2 regions of the Mesorhizobium sp. C268A genome follow, and region 1 is predicted to be linked to the other one. Evidence: predicted binding sites of a transcription regulator. Region 1 holds the regulator's gene; the other holds the start of a gene.
The links. Region 1 encodes HrcA, which represses chaperone genes, less so after heat shock. Its sites were predicted from a motif close to GTTAGCACTCNCNNNNNGNGAGTGCTAAC; they were not measured.

Region 1 (4,893 bases):
TAGTCAACAACCGGTTCAAGGTGCGACTGGTGGCGATGGAGCGTGACGGACCGCAAAAGATAGACCCCGACGACACCGCCAAAGGCGAATTCTACATCGACCTCGACACCAAATATCCGCCGGTCTCCGACTGGCGCATCATCCCTGCCGATCCGCGCAGTACCGACCTCAACGTGGAAGCGTCGTTCCAGCTGCAATGGCTGGACTATGTCGATACCGCCGAGATTGCCGAGGATGGCCCGCCACGCATCATCGACAAGTCCAACTATCCCTATCCGTGGGGCGCCAATGTGATGGTGTTCGAGCACTGGCTCGGGCTTGGCCGCAAGGCGCCGCTCAAACTCATCGACCCGAACCGCGCATCGCGCCGCGAATACTGGATGATCAATGGCAATGCGGCCCGGCGCATGGTGCAGGACCTCTATCGCTTCAACGTCAACCAGCTTGGCGTCGCCAACGACACCATCAGCAGTGTTTACGTGCCGAAGCTCAATGCCGGCCACGTCACGGTGACGCTTTACGAACACGATTTCAGCGACGGCCGCTTCGCGCAAGGGGCGAAGAAGTCCTTCGGCTCGGTCGGCCTCTTCAATCTCAGGGATACCGGTTTTGATGACCGCGTCTCATCGGCCGAGGTGATCCATACCTATCCCAAGGTGATCCATCGGGACGTGCATTAGGGCCGGATTGCGCTGTTCGCCGGCTCAGGATGGGCCATCGACATGGGTGATGCGCCAGATGGTGCCGTTGCCATCCTCGGTTACGATAAGCGCGCCGTCCTTGGCCACCGCGACGCCGACCGGCCGGCCCCAGACGGCGTCGTCGGAGAGGACGAAGCCGGTGATGAAATCCTGGTACTCGCCGGTCGGCTTGCCGTCGCTGAATCTCAGCCGCACCACCTTGTAGCCGGTCCTCATACCACGGTTCCAGGAGCCGTGCAGGGCGACGAAGGCGTCACCCTTGTACTCTGCCGGGAAATTGCCGCCGTCATAGAAGGCGATGTTGAGCGGCGCCGAATGCGCCTGCATCAGCACGTCGGGCACGGTGACCGAGCCGGCGAGGTCTGGGCGCGCGCCCTCGTGACGCGGGTCCTCGTTGGCGCCGATATAATACCAGGGCCAGCCATAGAAGGCGCCGTCCTTGACTGAGGTGGCATATTCGAACGGCACATCGTCGCCGAGACCGTCGCGCTCGTTGACGACACACCACAGCGCGCCGGTGGCCGGCTGCACGGTCATGCCCGAGCAATTGCGCAGGCCGGTAGCGAGGATGCGGCCATTCTTGCCGTCGGGGCCGAAGGCCAGCACGTCGGCACGGCCATCCTCGGAACCCCAGGTGGCGCCGAGTGGCTGTGATTTTGCCCAGGCGTCAAGGCCGCCCTTCGGTGCCTTCTGCATGCCCTCCGCGACGTTCGATCCGGAGCCGACCGAGAGATACAGCGTCTTCCCGTCCGGCGAGAAGGCGATATCGCGGGTCCAGTGGCCGCCGGTAGGGATGTCGGAGACAATCGTCTCCGGTTCGCCGGAGGCTTTAAGGTCGCCGTCGCGGTAGGCGTAGCGGACCACGCTGTCGTTGTTGGCGACGTAGACCCATTGCGGCTTGTCGCCAGGCGGGTAGAAGGCGATGCCATAGGGCTGGTTGAGATTGTCGGCAAAAATGCCCTCTTCGGCCGGCTTCGCGCTACCCTTGGCCAGCCGATAGACGCGGATCTGGTTGGCGTCACTGTCGGCGACGAACAGGTCGCCGTTCGGCGCCACGCGCACGACCCGCGGATTGGAAATGCCGGAAGCAACCAGTTCGGCCGAAAACCCAGGCGGCAGGACGGGCTTCGCGCCCTCGGGCCGATCGCCGAGGCCGGCGCTGTTGGAGGCGGATCCGGTGATGTTGGGTCTTTTCAGATCATCCGGCCTAATCAGCCGGCGCACACCTGGCTTGTCGGCCTTCCAGTCGCCGAAAGCGTCCTTGCCGGTCAGCAGCAGTTGATCAGCCTGCTGGGCGAAGGCGCTGGTGGCCAGAAGCAGGGCAAGGCCTGCGAAGCCGGCAATCCGGATCATGCTGTTCTCCTCGAACTCGCGCCGTCGGCGCGTCACGACAAGGGAGATATTGTGCGGCCGCCGCAAAAGAGAAGCGTGCGCGCGCAGATTCGACGAGAGAACCGCTCAACTTTCCTCTTCGACGTCCAGATCGTCGTCGAGACGCTTTTCCAATTCGACAAGATCTTCCGGCAGCGGCAATCCCATGGCGCGCATTTCGCGCAGTTTTTCGCGCAGCTGCTCCTGGATTTCGTGCTCGTCCTCCGGCTGGTTGACCATTTCTTCGAGCAGCATGCTGATCTGGGCCTTGAACGATTCAAGCGCCATTCTGCGCCCTCCTTTACGGTGATCACGGCTTCGGAATTATCTTAACATCCGGGTAATCAATTGGGCCGTGTAGTCGACCATCGGCACGATGCGGGCATAATTCAGCCTGGTCGGGCCGATGACGCCGAGCGCGCCGACGACGCGGGCGTCCTTGTCGCGGTAAGGTGCCACGACCAGCGACGAGCCGGAGAGCGAGAACAGCTTGTTTTCCGAGCCGATGAAGATCCGCACGCCGGGGCCGTCCTCGGCGAGGTCGAGCAGCTGGATCAGCCCGTCCTGCGTCTCCAGATCCTCGAACAGGTGGCGCAGCAATTCGATATCGGCCTGGGCGGTGACGTTTTCGAGTAAATTGGCGCGGCCGCGCACGATAAGGCGCGCCGGCAGGCCGCTGTCGGCGCCGGCCCACACCGCCAGGCCTTTCTCGACCAGGTCCTGCGACAACGTGTCCAGCGCTGCCCTGGTCTCGTCCTTGATGCGGGCGATCTCGATGCGCGCCTCGGCGAGCGTGCGGCCCCTGATATGGGCGTTGAGGAAGTTGGAGGCCTCGTGCAGCTGCGAGACGGTGATGCCGGCCGGCAGGTCGACGACGCGGTTCTCGACATCGCCATTCTGCGACACCATCACCGCCAGCGCCTTGGTCGGCTCGAGCTGGATGAACTCGATGTGCTTCAGCGCCACCTCGTTCTTGGTGGCGAGCACCAGGCCGGCGCCGCGCGACATGCCCGACAGCATCTGGCTGGCCTCGGTCAGCATGTGTTCCAGCGTCGCGCCCGAGCCGGAGGCGCGCACCTGCGCCTCGATGACCCGGCGTTCCTCGTCGGAGAGATCGCCAAGCTCCATGAAGGCATCGACGAAGAAGCGCAGGCCGGTCTGGGTCGGCAGGCGCCCGGCCGAGATGTGCGGGGCATAGATCAGGCCGAGATGCTCGAGGTCGCTCATCACGTTGCGGATGGTGGCCGGCGACAGCGACGACGGCAGGATGCGCGACAGGCTGCGCGATCCCACAGGCTCACCGTCCTTCAAATAGGATTCGACGATGCGCCTAAAAATGTCGCGCGAACGCATGTCGAGCGATTGCAGCGCGGGCGCCAGCAGACTGGGTTCGGTGACTGCCTTGGTCATTCGAGCCAAAAACCTCCGGCCCAAGGATATAGACTTCCATCGCTCCCGCGCAACCCGGCGTCTATATGGGGCCTTTTCCTTTGCGCCATGGGCTGCATGCGTCTACAAGCCGCCGACGCAACCGTAAAAAGAACAGAAAGAGGCCTCGATGCGCCCTTCCAAACGCCAAGCCGACGAAATGCGCGCCATCTCCTTCGAGCGCGGCGTCTCCAAACACGCGGAAGGCTCGTGCCTGGTGAAATTCGGCGACACGCATGTGTTGTGCACGGCGAGCCTGGAGGAAAAGGTGCCGGGCTGGATGCGCAATTCCGGCAAGGGCTGGGTGACGGCGGAATACGGCATGCTGCCGCGTTCGACCGGCGAGCGCATGCGCCGTGAAGCCTCGGCCGGCAAGCAAGGCGGCCGCACGCTGGAAATCCAGCGGCTGATCGGCCGCTCCTTGCGCGCCGTTGTCGACCTGCAGGCACTGGGCGAACAGCAGATCACCGTCGACTGCGACGTCATCCAGGCCGATGGCGGCACCCGCACGGCCTCGATCACCGGCGGCTGGGTGGCGCTCTACGATTGCCTGCGCTGGATGGAAGCGCGGCAGATGGCCAGTGTTGCCAAGGTGCTGAAGGACCATGTCGCGGCAATTTCCTGCGGCATCCATGACGGCCAGCCGGTCATCGACCTCGACTACATCGAGGATTCATCTGCCGGCACCGACGCCAATTTCGTCATGACCGGCAAGGGCGGCATCGTCGAGATCCAGGGCACCGCCGAGGGCGAGCCTTTCTCGGAAGGGCAGTTCGCGGAGCTGATGGGCCTTGCCAAGAAGGGCATTCAGCGGCTGGTGAGCTTGCAGCAGATGGCTGTGGCTTGATTGAATTTAACGTGATGACGTCGGCGATCCTTCACACCCCCCTCTGGCCTGCCGGCCATCTCCCCCGCAAGGGGGGAGATCAGAGGTCGCTACCGTTTTCGCCAACCATCAACGTTGAGACGCCGCCAGCGGAACTGCCAATCTCCCCCCTTGCGGGGGGGATGCCCGGCAGGGCAGAGGGGGGTGCCTGATGCAACCCTCCGCTATTCTTGAGTCAGCGCTTTACGTCACGGATCTCGCCGCTGCCGAAGCCTTCTACTCCAACGTCCTCGGCCTCCCTCTCCTCGGCAAGGTCGACGGCCGCCATCTCTTCTTCCGCTGCGGCCCGGGCGTGCTGCTCATCTTCAACGCCGAAGCCACCAAAATCCCGCCGGCGCCCGATGCGCGGCTGAAAGTGCCGCCGCATGGCACGGTCGGCGAGGGCCATCTCTGCTTTGCCGCAAGTGAGGATGAACTCGCACAGTGGAAGGCGCAACTTGAGGCGAAAAACATCGCCATCGAAAGCGAATTCGAATGGCCGCAGGGCGGGCGCTCGATCTACATACG
Region 2 (4,893 bases), 2.2 Mb from region 1:
AGCTCGATATCCCGATGGCGCAAGGCATCATCGACTTCGCCAAGGCCGGCCAGGTGTCCATCATCACGCCCTTCTGCCTGGCCGGCGCCATGGCGCCGATCACCGTCGCCGGCGCATTGACGCTGCAGCATGCCGAGGCGCTGGCTGGTCTCGCGCTGGCGCAGATGGTGCGGCCGGGCGCACCGGTGGTTTACGGATCCTTCTCCTCCAATGTGGACATGAAGTCCGGCGCACCGGCCTTCGGCACGCCCGAGCACGTCAAGGCGACGCTGGGCGCCGGTCAGCTGGCCCGCTTCACCGGCCTGCCTTGGCGGTCCGGCGGCGGCAGTGCGGCCAACATTTCCGATGTGCAGGCGGCGCACGAGACGCAGTTCGCGCTGTGGGGCTCGGTGCTTGCCGGCGCCACCGTCTGCATCCATGCCGCGGGCTGGCTGGAGGGTGGCCTCAGCGTCTCCTACGAGAAGCTGATCACCGATATCGAGGCATTGCAGACGGTTGCCGAACTCTGTGCTACGACCCCCGGCGACAAGGATTCGATCGGCTTCGAGGCGATCGCCGAAGTCCAGCCGGGCGGGCATTTCTTCTCCGCCGGCCACACCATGACGCGCTACCGCACCGCCTTCTACGAGCCGCTGGTCGCCGACTGGTCGAATTTCGGCAGCTGGACGCAGTCCGGTTCGAAGTCGGCCACCGAGCGCGCCACCGGCATCTGGAAGCGGACGCTGGCCGACTTCCAGCCGCCGGCGTCGGCCGTTGCCACATCCGATGTGCTCGACGAGTTCATTGCCCGCCGCACCGAAGAGGGCGGAGCGTTGCCGGTGTCGTGAGGGTTGGCAGCCGTCACATCGGCCGCTTGTCGCCGGGCTTCGGCGGCTCGCGGCGGATCATGCCGGCATCGGTCTGTCTGTGCTTGTCGGCGGCAATCCGGCGGATGCGATCGAAGCGGCTCTCCTCCGCCGGCTTGGTCGCGGATACAGCGTTTGGCTTCGGGGCGAATGTGATCATCTGTCGATCTCCCTGTCGTTGCTGACTGGTCTTGACTGACTGACGGAAATTCCTGGCTCGCCGGGGAAATGTCTCGGGCAGCCTGTTCTGATTTATGCCCGCCCAGATTCCCAGGCGGGCAATTTTCGGGCGATGGTCAGTAGCCGCCCATGCCGCCACCGCCGCCCGCAGGCGCCGCATCCTTGGCCGGGATGTCGGTGATCATCGCTTCGGCGGTGATCAGAAGGGCGGCGATCGAGCCGGCGTCCTGCAACGCGGTGCGCACCACTTTCGCCGGGTCGACAATGCCGGCCTTGATCATGTCGACATAGACCTCGTTCTGGGCATCAAAGCCCTGATTCTGGTCCTTGCTGTCGGACAGCTTGCCGACGACGATCGAGCCTTCGACGCCGGAATTCTCGGCGATCTGGCGGATCGGCGCTTCCAGCGCCCTGAGCACGATCGAAATGCCGGCGGTCACATCGTCATTGGCGCCGGTCAGGCCGGCCAGAGCCGATCTTGCGCGCAGAAGCGCCACGCCACCGCCGGGCACGATGCCTTCTTCCACCGCCGCGCGCGTCGCATTCAGCGCGTCGTCGATGCGGTCCTTCTTTTCCTTCACTTCAGACTCGGTGACGCCGCCGACGCGGATCACGGCGACGCCGCCGGCGAGCTTGGCCAGCCGCTCCTGCAGCTTCTCCTTGTCGTAGTCGGACGTGGTCTCCTCGATCTGGCCCTTGATCTGCGCGATGCGCGCCTGGATGGTCGCCTTGGTGCCGGCGCCGTCGATGATCGTGGTGGTGTCCTTCTCGATCAGTACGCGCTTGGCGCGGCCAAGCATCTCGATGGTGACGTTTTCGAGCTTGATGCCGAGATCCTCGGAAATCATCTGGCCCGATGTCAGCACGGCGATGTCTTCCAGCATCGCCTTGCGGCGATCGCCGAAGCCCGGCGCCTTGACGGCCGCGACCTTGAGGCCGCCGCGCAGCTTGTTGACGACCAGCGTCGCCAGTGCTTCGCCTTCGACGTCTTCCGAGATGATCAGCAACGGCCTGCCGCTCTGCACCACTGCTTCGAGGATCGGCAGCATCGCCTGCAGATTGCCGAGCTTCTTCTCGTGGATGAGCACGTAAGGCTCTTCCAGTTCGACGCGCATCTTGTCGGCATTGGTGACGAAATAGGGTGAGAGATAGCCGCGGTCGAACTGCATGCCTTCGACGACGTCGAGTTCGGTGTCGGCGGTCTTGGCCTCCTCGACGGTGATGACGCCGTCATTGCCGACCTTGTCCATCGCCTTGGCGATCATGGCGCCGACGCTGGCATCGCCATTGGCGGCGATGGTGCCGACCTGCGCGATCTCGGCCGACGACTTGACCTTCTTGGCCTTCGCCTTGATGTCCTTGACCACGGCGGCGACAGCCTGGTCGATGCCACGCTTGAGGTCCATCGGGTTCATGCCCGCGGCAACCAGCTTGGCGCCTTCGCGCAGGATCGATGCGGCCAGCACCGTGGCGGTGGTGGTGCCGTCACCGGCGAGGTCGTTGGTCTTCGAAGCCACTTCGCGCACCATCTGCGCGCCCATGTTCTCGAACTTGTCAGCAAGCTCGATTTCCTTGGCCACCGTCACACCGTCCTTGGTGATGCGCGGCGCGCCATAGGCCTTGTCGATGATGACGTTGCGGCCCTTGGGGCCGAGCGTGACCTTCACCGCATTGGTGAGGATCTCGACGCCGCGCAGCATGCGGTCGCGCGCGTCGGTGGCGAATTTGATTTCCTTGGCAGACATTTTTTTCAATCCCGTTGGTGTGGTGAAGCAAGCGGCTCGCCGGAGCCTGGCAAAGCCAGGCCGGTCAGGCAGCCTTCTTGGCTTTGACGCTCTTCTCGGTGACGACCGTCCCGCTCTTGCCGATAGCGGCCGTCTCGCTCTTGTCGATGACGCCCATAATGTCGGCTTCCTTCATGATCAGCAGGTCCTCGCCGTCGATCTTGACCTCGGTGCCCGACCATTTGCCGAACAGGATGAAGTCGCCGGCCTTGACGTCGAGCGGAACAAGCGCGCAGTTTTCGTCGCGTGCGCCCGGCCCAACGGCGATGACTTCGCCTTCCTGCGGCTTTTCCTTGGCATTGTCGGGAATGATGATGCCGCCCTTGGATTTGACATCGCCTTCGGCGCGCCGGATGACGACGCGGTCGTGGAGTGGCCGAAACTTCATGAGAACTTCTTTCTGGGGCCGGCATAGGCGACCGCGCCGTTCTTATAGGCGTGTTGGCACTCGATAGATAGGAGTGCCAAAAATTATTCGTGGCCAAAATTAAATATTAAAAAGTATTATGATGTCTGCAGGGTTCGAAACGTCGCGAGGCGCCTAGATATTTCAAAAAATTGAATTCCGAGGCAAAAGTGACTATTTATATCGTAAGTTCGATTTCACAATTTCAGGCACGAAGGAGATTTAGGCGATGGCCGAAGGCAATCAGAGCATCATGGAAAAAGCTGAAGCCCGCTTCATGGACAAGCAGAAGAAGACGGCCGAGCGCAACAAGGCAACCTCCGACTACATGTCCGAAGCGAGGGCCAGGGAGATCAAGACGGCAAGGCTCAGGGAATTGCGCTTGGCCAAGGAAGAGGCCGACCGCGTCGCGGAAGCCTTGAACCCGACACCGAAGAAGAAGCGGGCGACAGTCAAGAAAGCCGCCGCCGCGCCGAAGGGGGGCACGTCATGAGCCTGACATTCCCCAATCCAAGTCGCTTCTATGACGAGGCCGGCAAGCGCATCCGCTTTGTCGGCCACGACGGCATGTTCCAGATTTCCTTCTCTGTCGCAGCCGATGCCCTCTCGAAGGCGCCATCAGGGACGGCGACCGCGGAAGCCACCTATCTGGCGGCTTTCGACACCGCGTCCAGCTCCATCCATGACATTGCCAGCAAGGCCTACGCCCGCACCCGCAAGAGCATATATGTGCTCACAGCCGCGGATTTCGGTTAGCGCGCGTTCGTCTTGCAATCAGAGCGGCTGAGATCAGCGTGCGTCAGGACTTGCGGTCGGCTTTTGCCCGCCGCTTGACGTCCCGGCTGTTCAGGCGGTCGGCCATCGCTTCCGCATCGCGCAAATTCATGGCCACCATTACCTGTTGCTTAAGCTCGACAGGCTGGCCGGTGAAGATGTCGAAGATAGTCCAGCTCTCGGGCTCGTACATGCGCAACGCGTAGCGGTTTGTCATATCGGCATCAGGCCCTTGACATGAAAAATGCCGCCGCCAGGATCAGGATTGTCCAGGCCACCACCGACAGCTTCAAGGCCAGGCCGCCATGCATTGAAAGTATCTCGCGCATGCGCAGGGCCACGGTGCTCTTCGACAGGGCGGGTGCTGCCGCAATCGCGACCGGGGGCTTGACGCCAAGCTTTCCAAAAGCCGGCAGCAGCGGTGGCGTTCGCATGAAATGACCTCGAATTGCCGGAGAAAACAGGGCTCCTCATAACACCCTTCTTGAAACTCCCCGCATGCCAAATAGAACCCGGTCCGTGAAAGGGCCATGCCGCCCGATTCGCCGCCTTCCATCAGGCGGATCGTCATCTGGCGAAATCCGTGCAACGCGGTTAGGTTGCGCGCGAAACTGAGGTTGTTCAAAGCGTGACAGGCGAACGGAGACGACGATGACGGCGCCCGGCGATTTGCTGCAAGCCTTGTTCATGAGATTGAAGAGCGATGCCTCGCTGACGGCGCTGCTCGGCGGCGCCGGGTTGCGCGAGCAGGCGGCCGACAGTGCCGCCTTCCCTTATGTGACCTATGGCAGGACCAGCGCATTCGATCTGGACACCGGCGCCGACAATGATGACGACCAGCTCATCACGCTGCATGTCTGGTCGAAGGCGCAAGGCGAGGCCGAGACGCGTCTGATTATGGACA

Region 2: the regulator HrcA is predicted to act here: its motif matches at 3,250-3,278, upstream of NKL06_RS06130 (co-chaperone GroES).

Annotation. Positions count from the first base shown of each region.
Region 1 covers NZ_JAMYVX010000001.1:3,425,302-3,430,194, forward strand. Annotated here, with positions in the region: gene NKL06_RS16615 (hypothetical protein) at 1-680, shown strand, start outside; gene NKL06_RS16620 (PQQ-dependent sugar dehydrogenase) at 705-2,054, opposite strand; gene NKL06_RS16625 (hypothetical protein) at 2,160-2,360, opposite strand; gene hrcA (heat-inducible transcriptional repressor HrcA) at 2,397-3,482, opposite strand; gene rph (ribonuclease PH) at 3,631-4,347, shown strand; gene NKL06_RS16640 (VOC family protein) at 4,538-4,893, shown strand, end outside.
Region 2 covers NZ_JAMYVX010000001.1:1,194,167-1,199,059, reverse strand. Annotated here, with positions in the region: gene NKL06_RS06145 (trimethylamine methyltransferase family protein) at 1-827, shown strand, start outside; gene NKL06_RS06140 (hypothetical protein) at 841-1,005, opposite strand; gene groL (chaperonin GroEL) at 1,142-2,770, opposite strand; gene NKL06_RS06130 (co-chaperone GroES) at 2,835-3,197, opposite strand; gene NKL06_RS06125 (hypothetical protein) at 3,445-3,708, shown strand; gene NKL06_RS06120 (DUF1488 family protein) at 3,705-3,971, shown strand; gene NKL06_RS06115 (hypothetical protein) at 4,015-4,182, opposite strand; gene NKL06_RS06110 (hypothetical protein) at 4,214-4,423, opposite strand; gene NKL06_RS06105 (DUF3168 domain-containing protein) at 4,641-4,893, shown strand, end outside.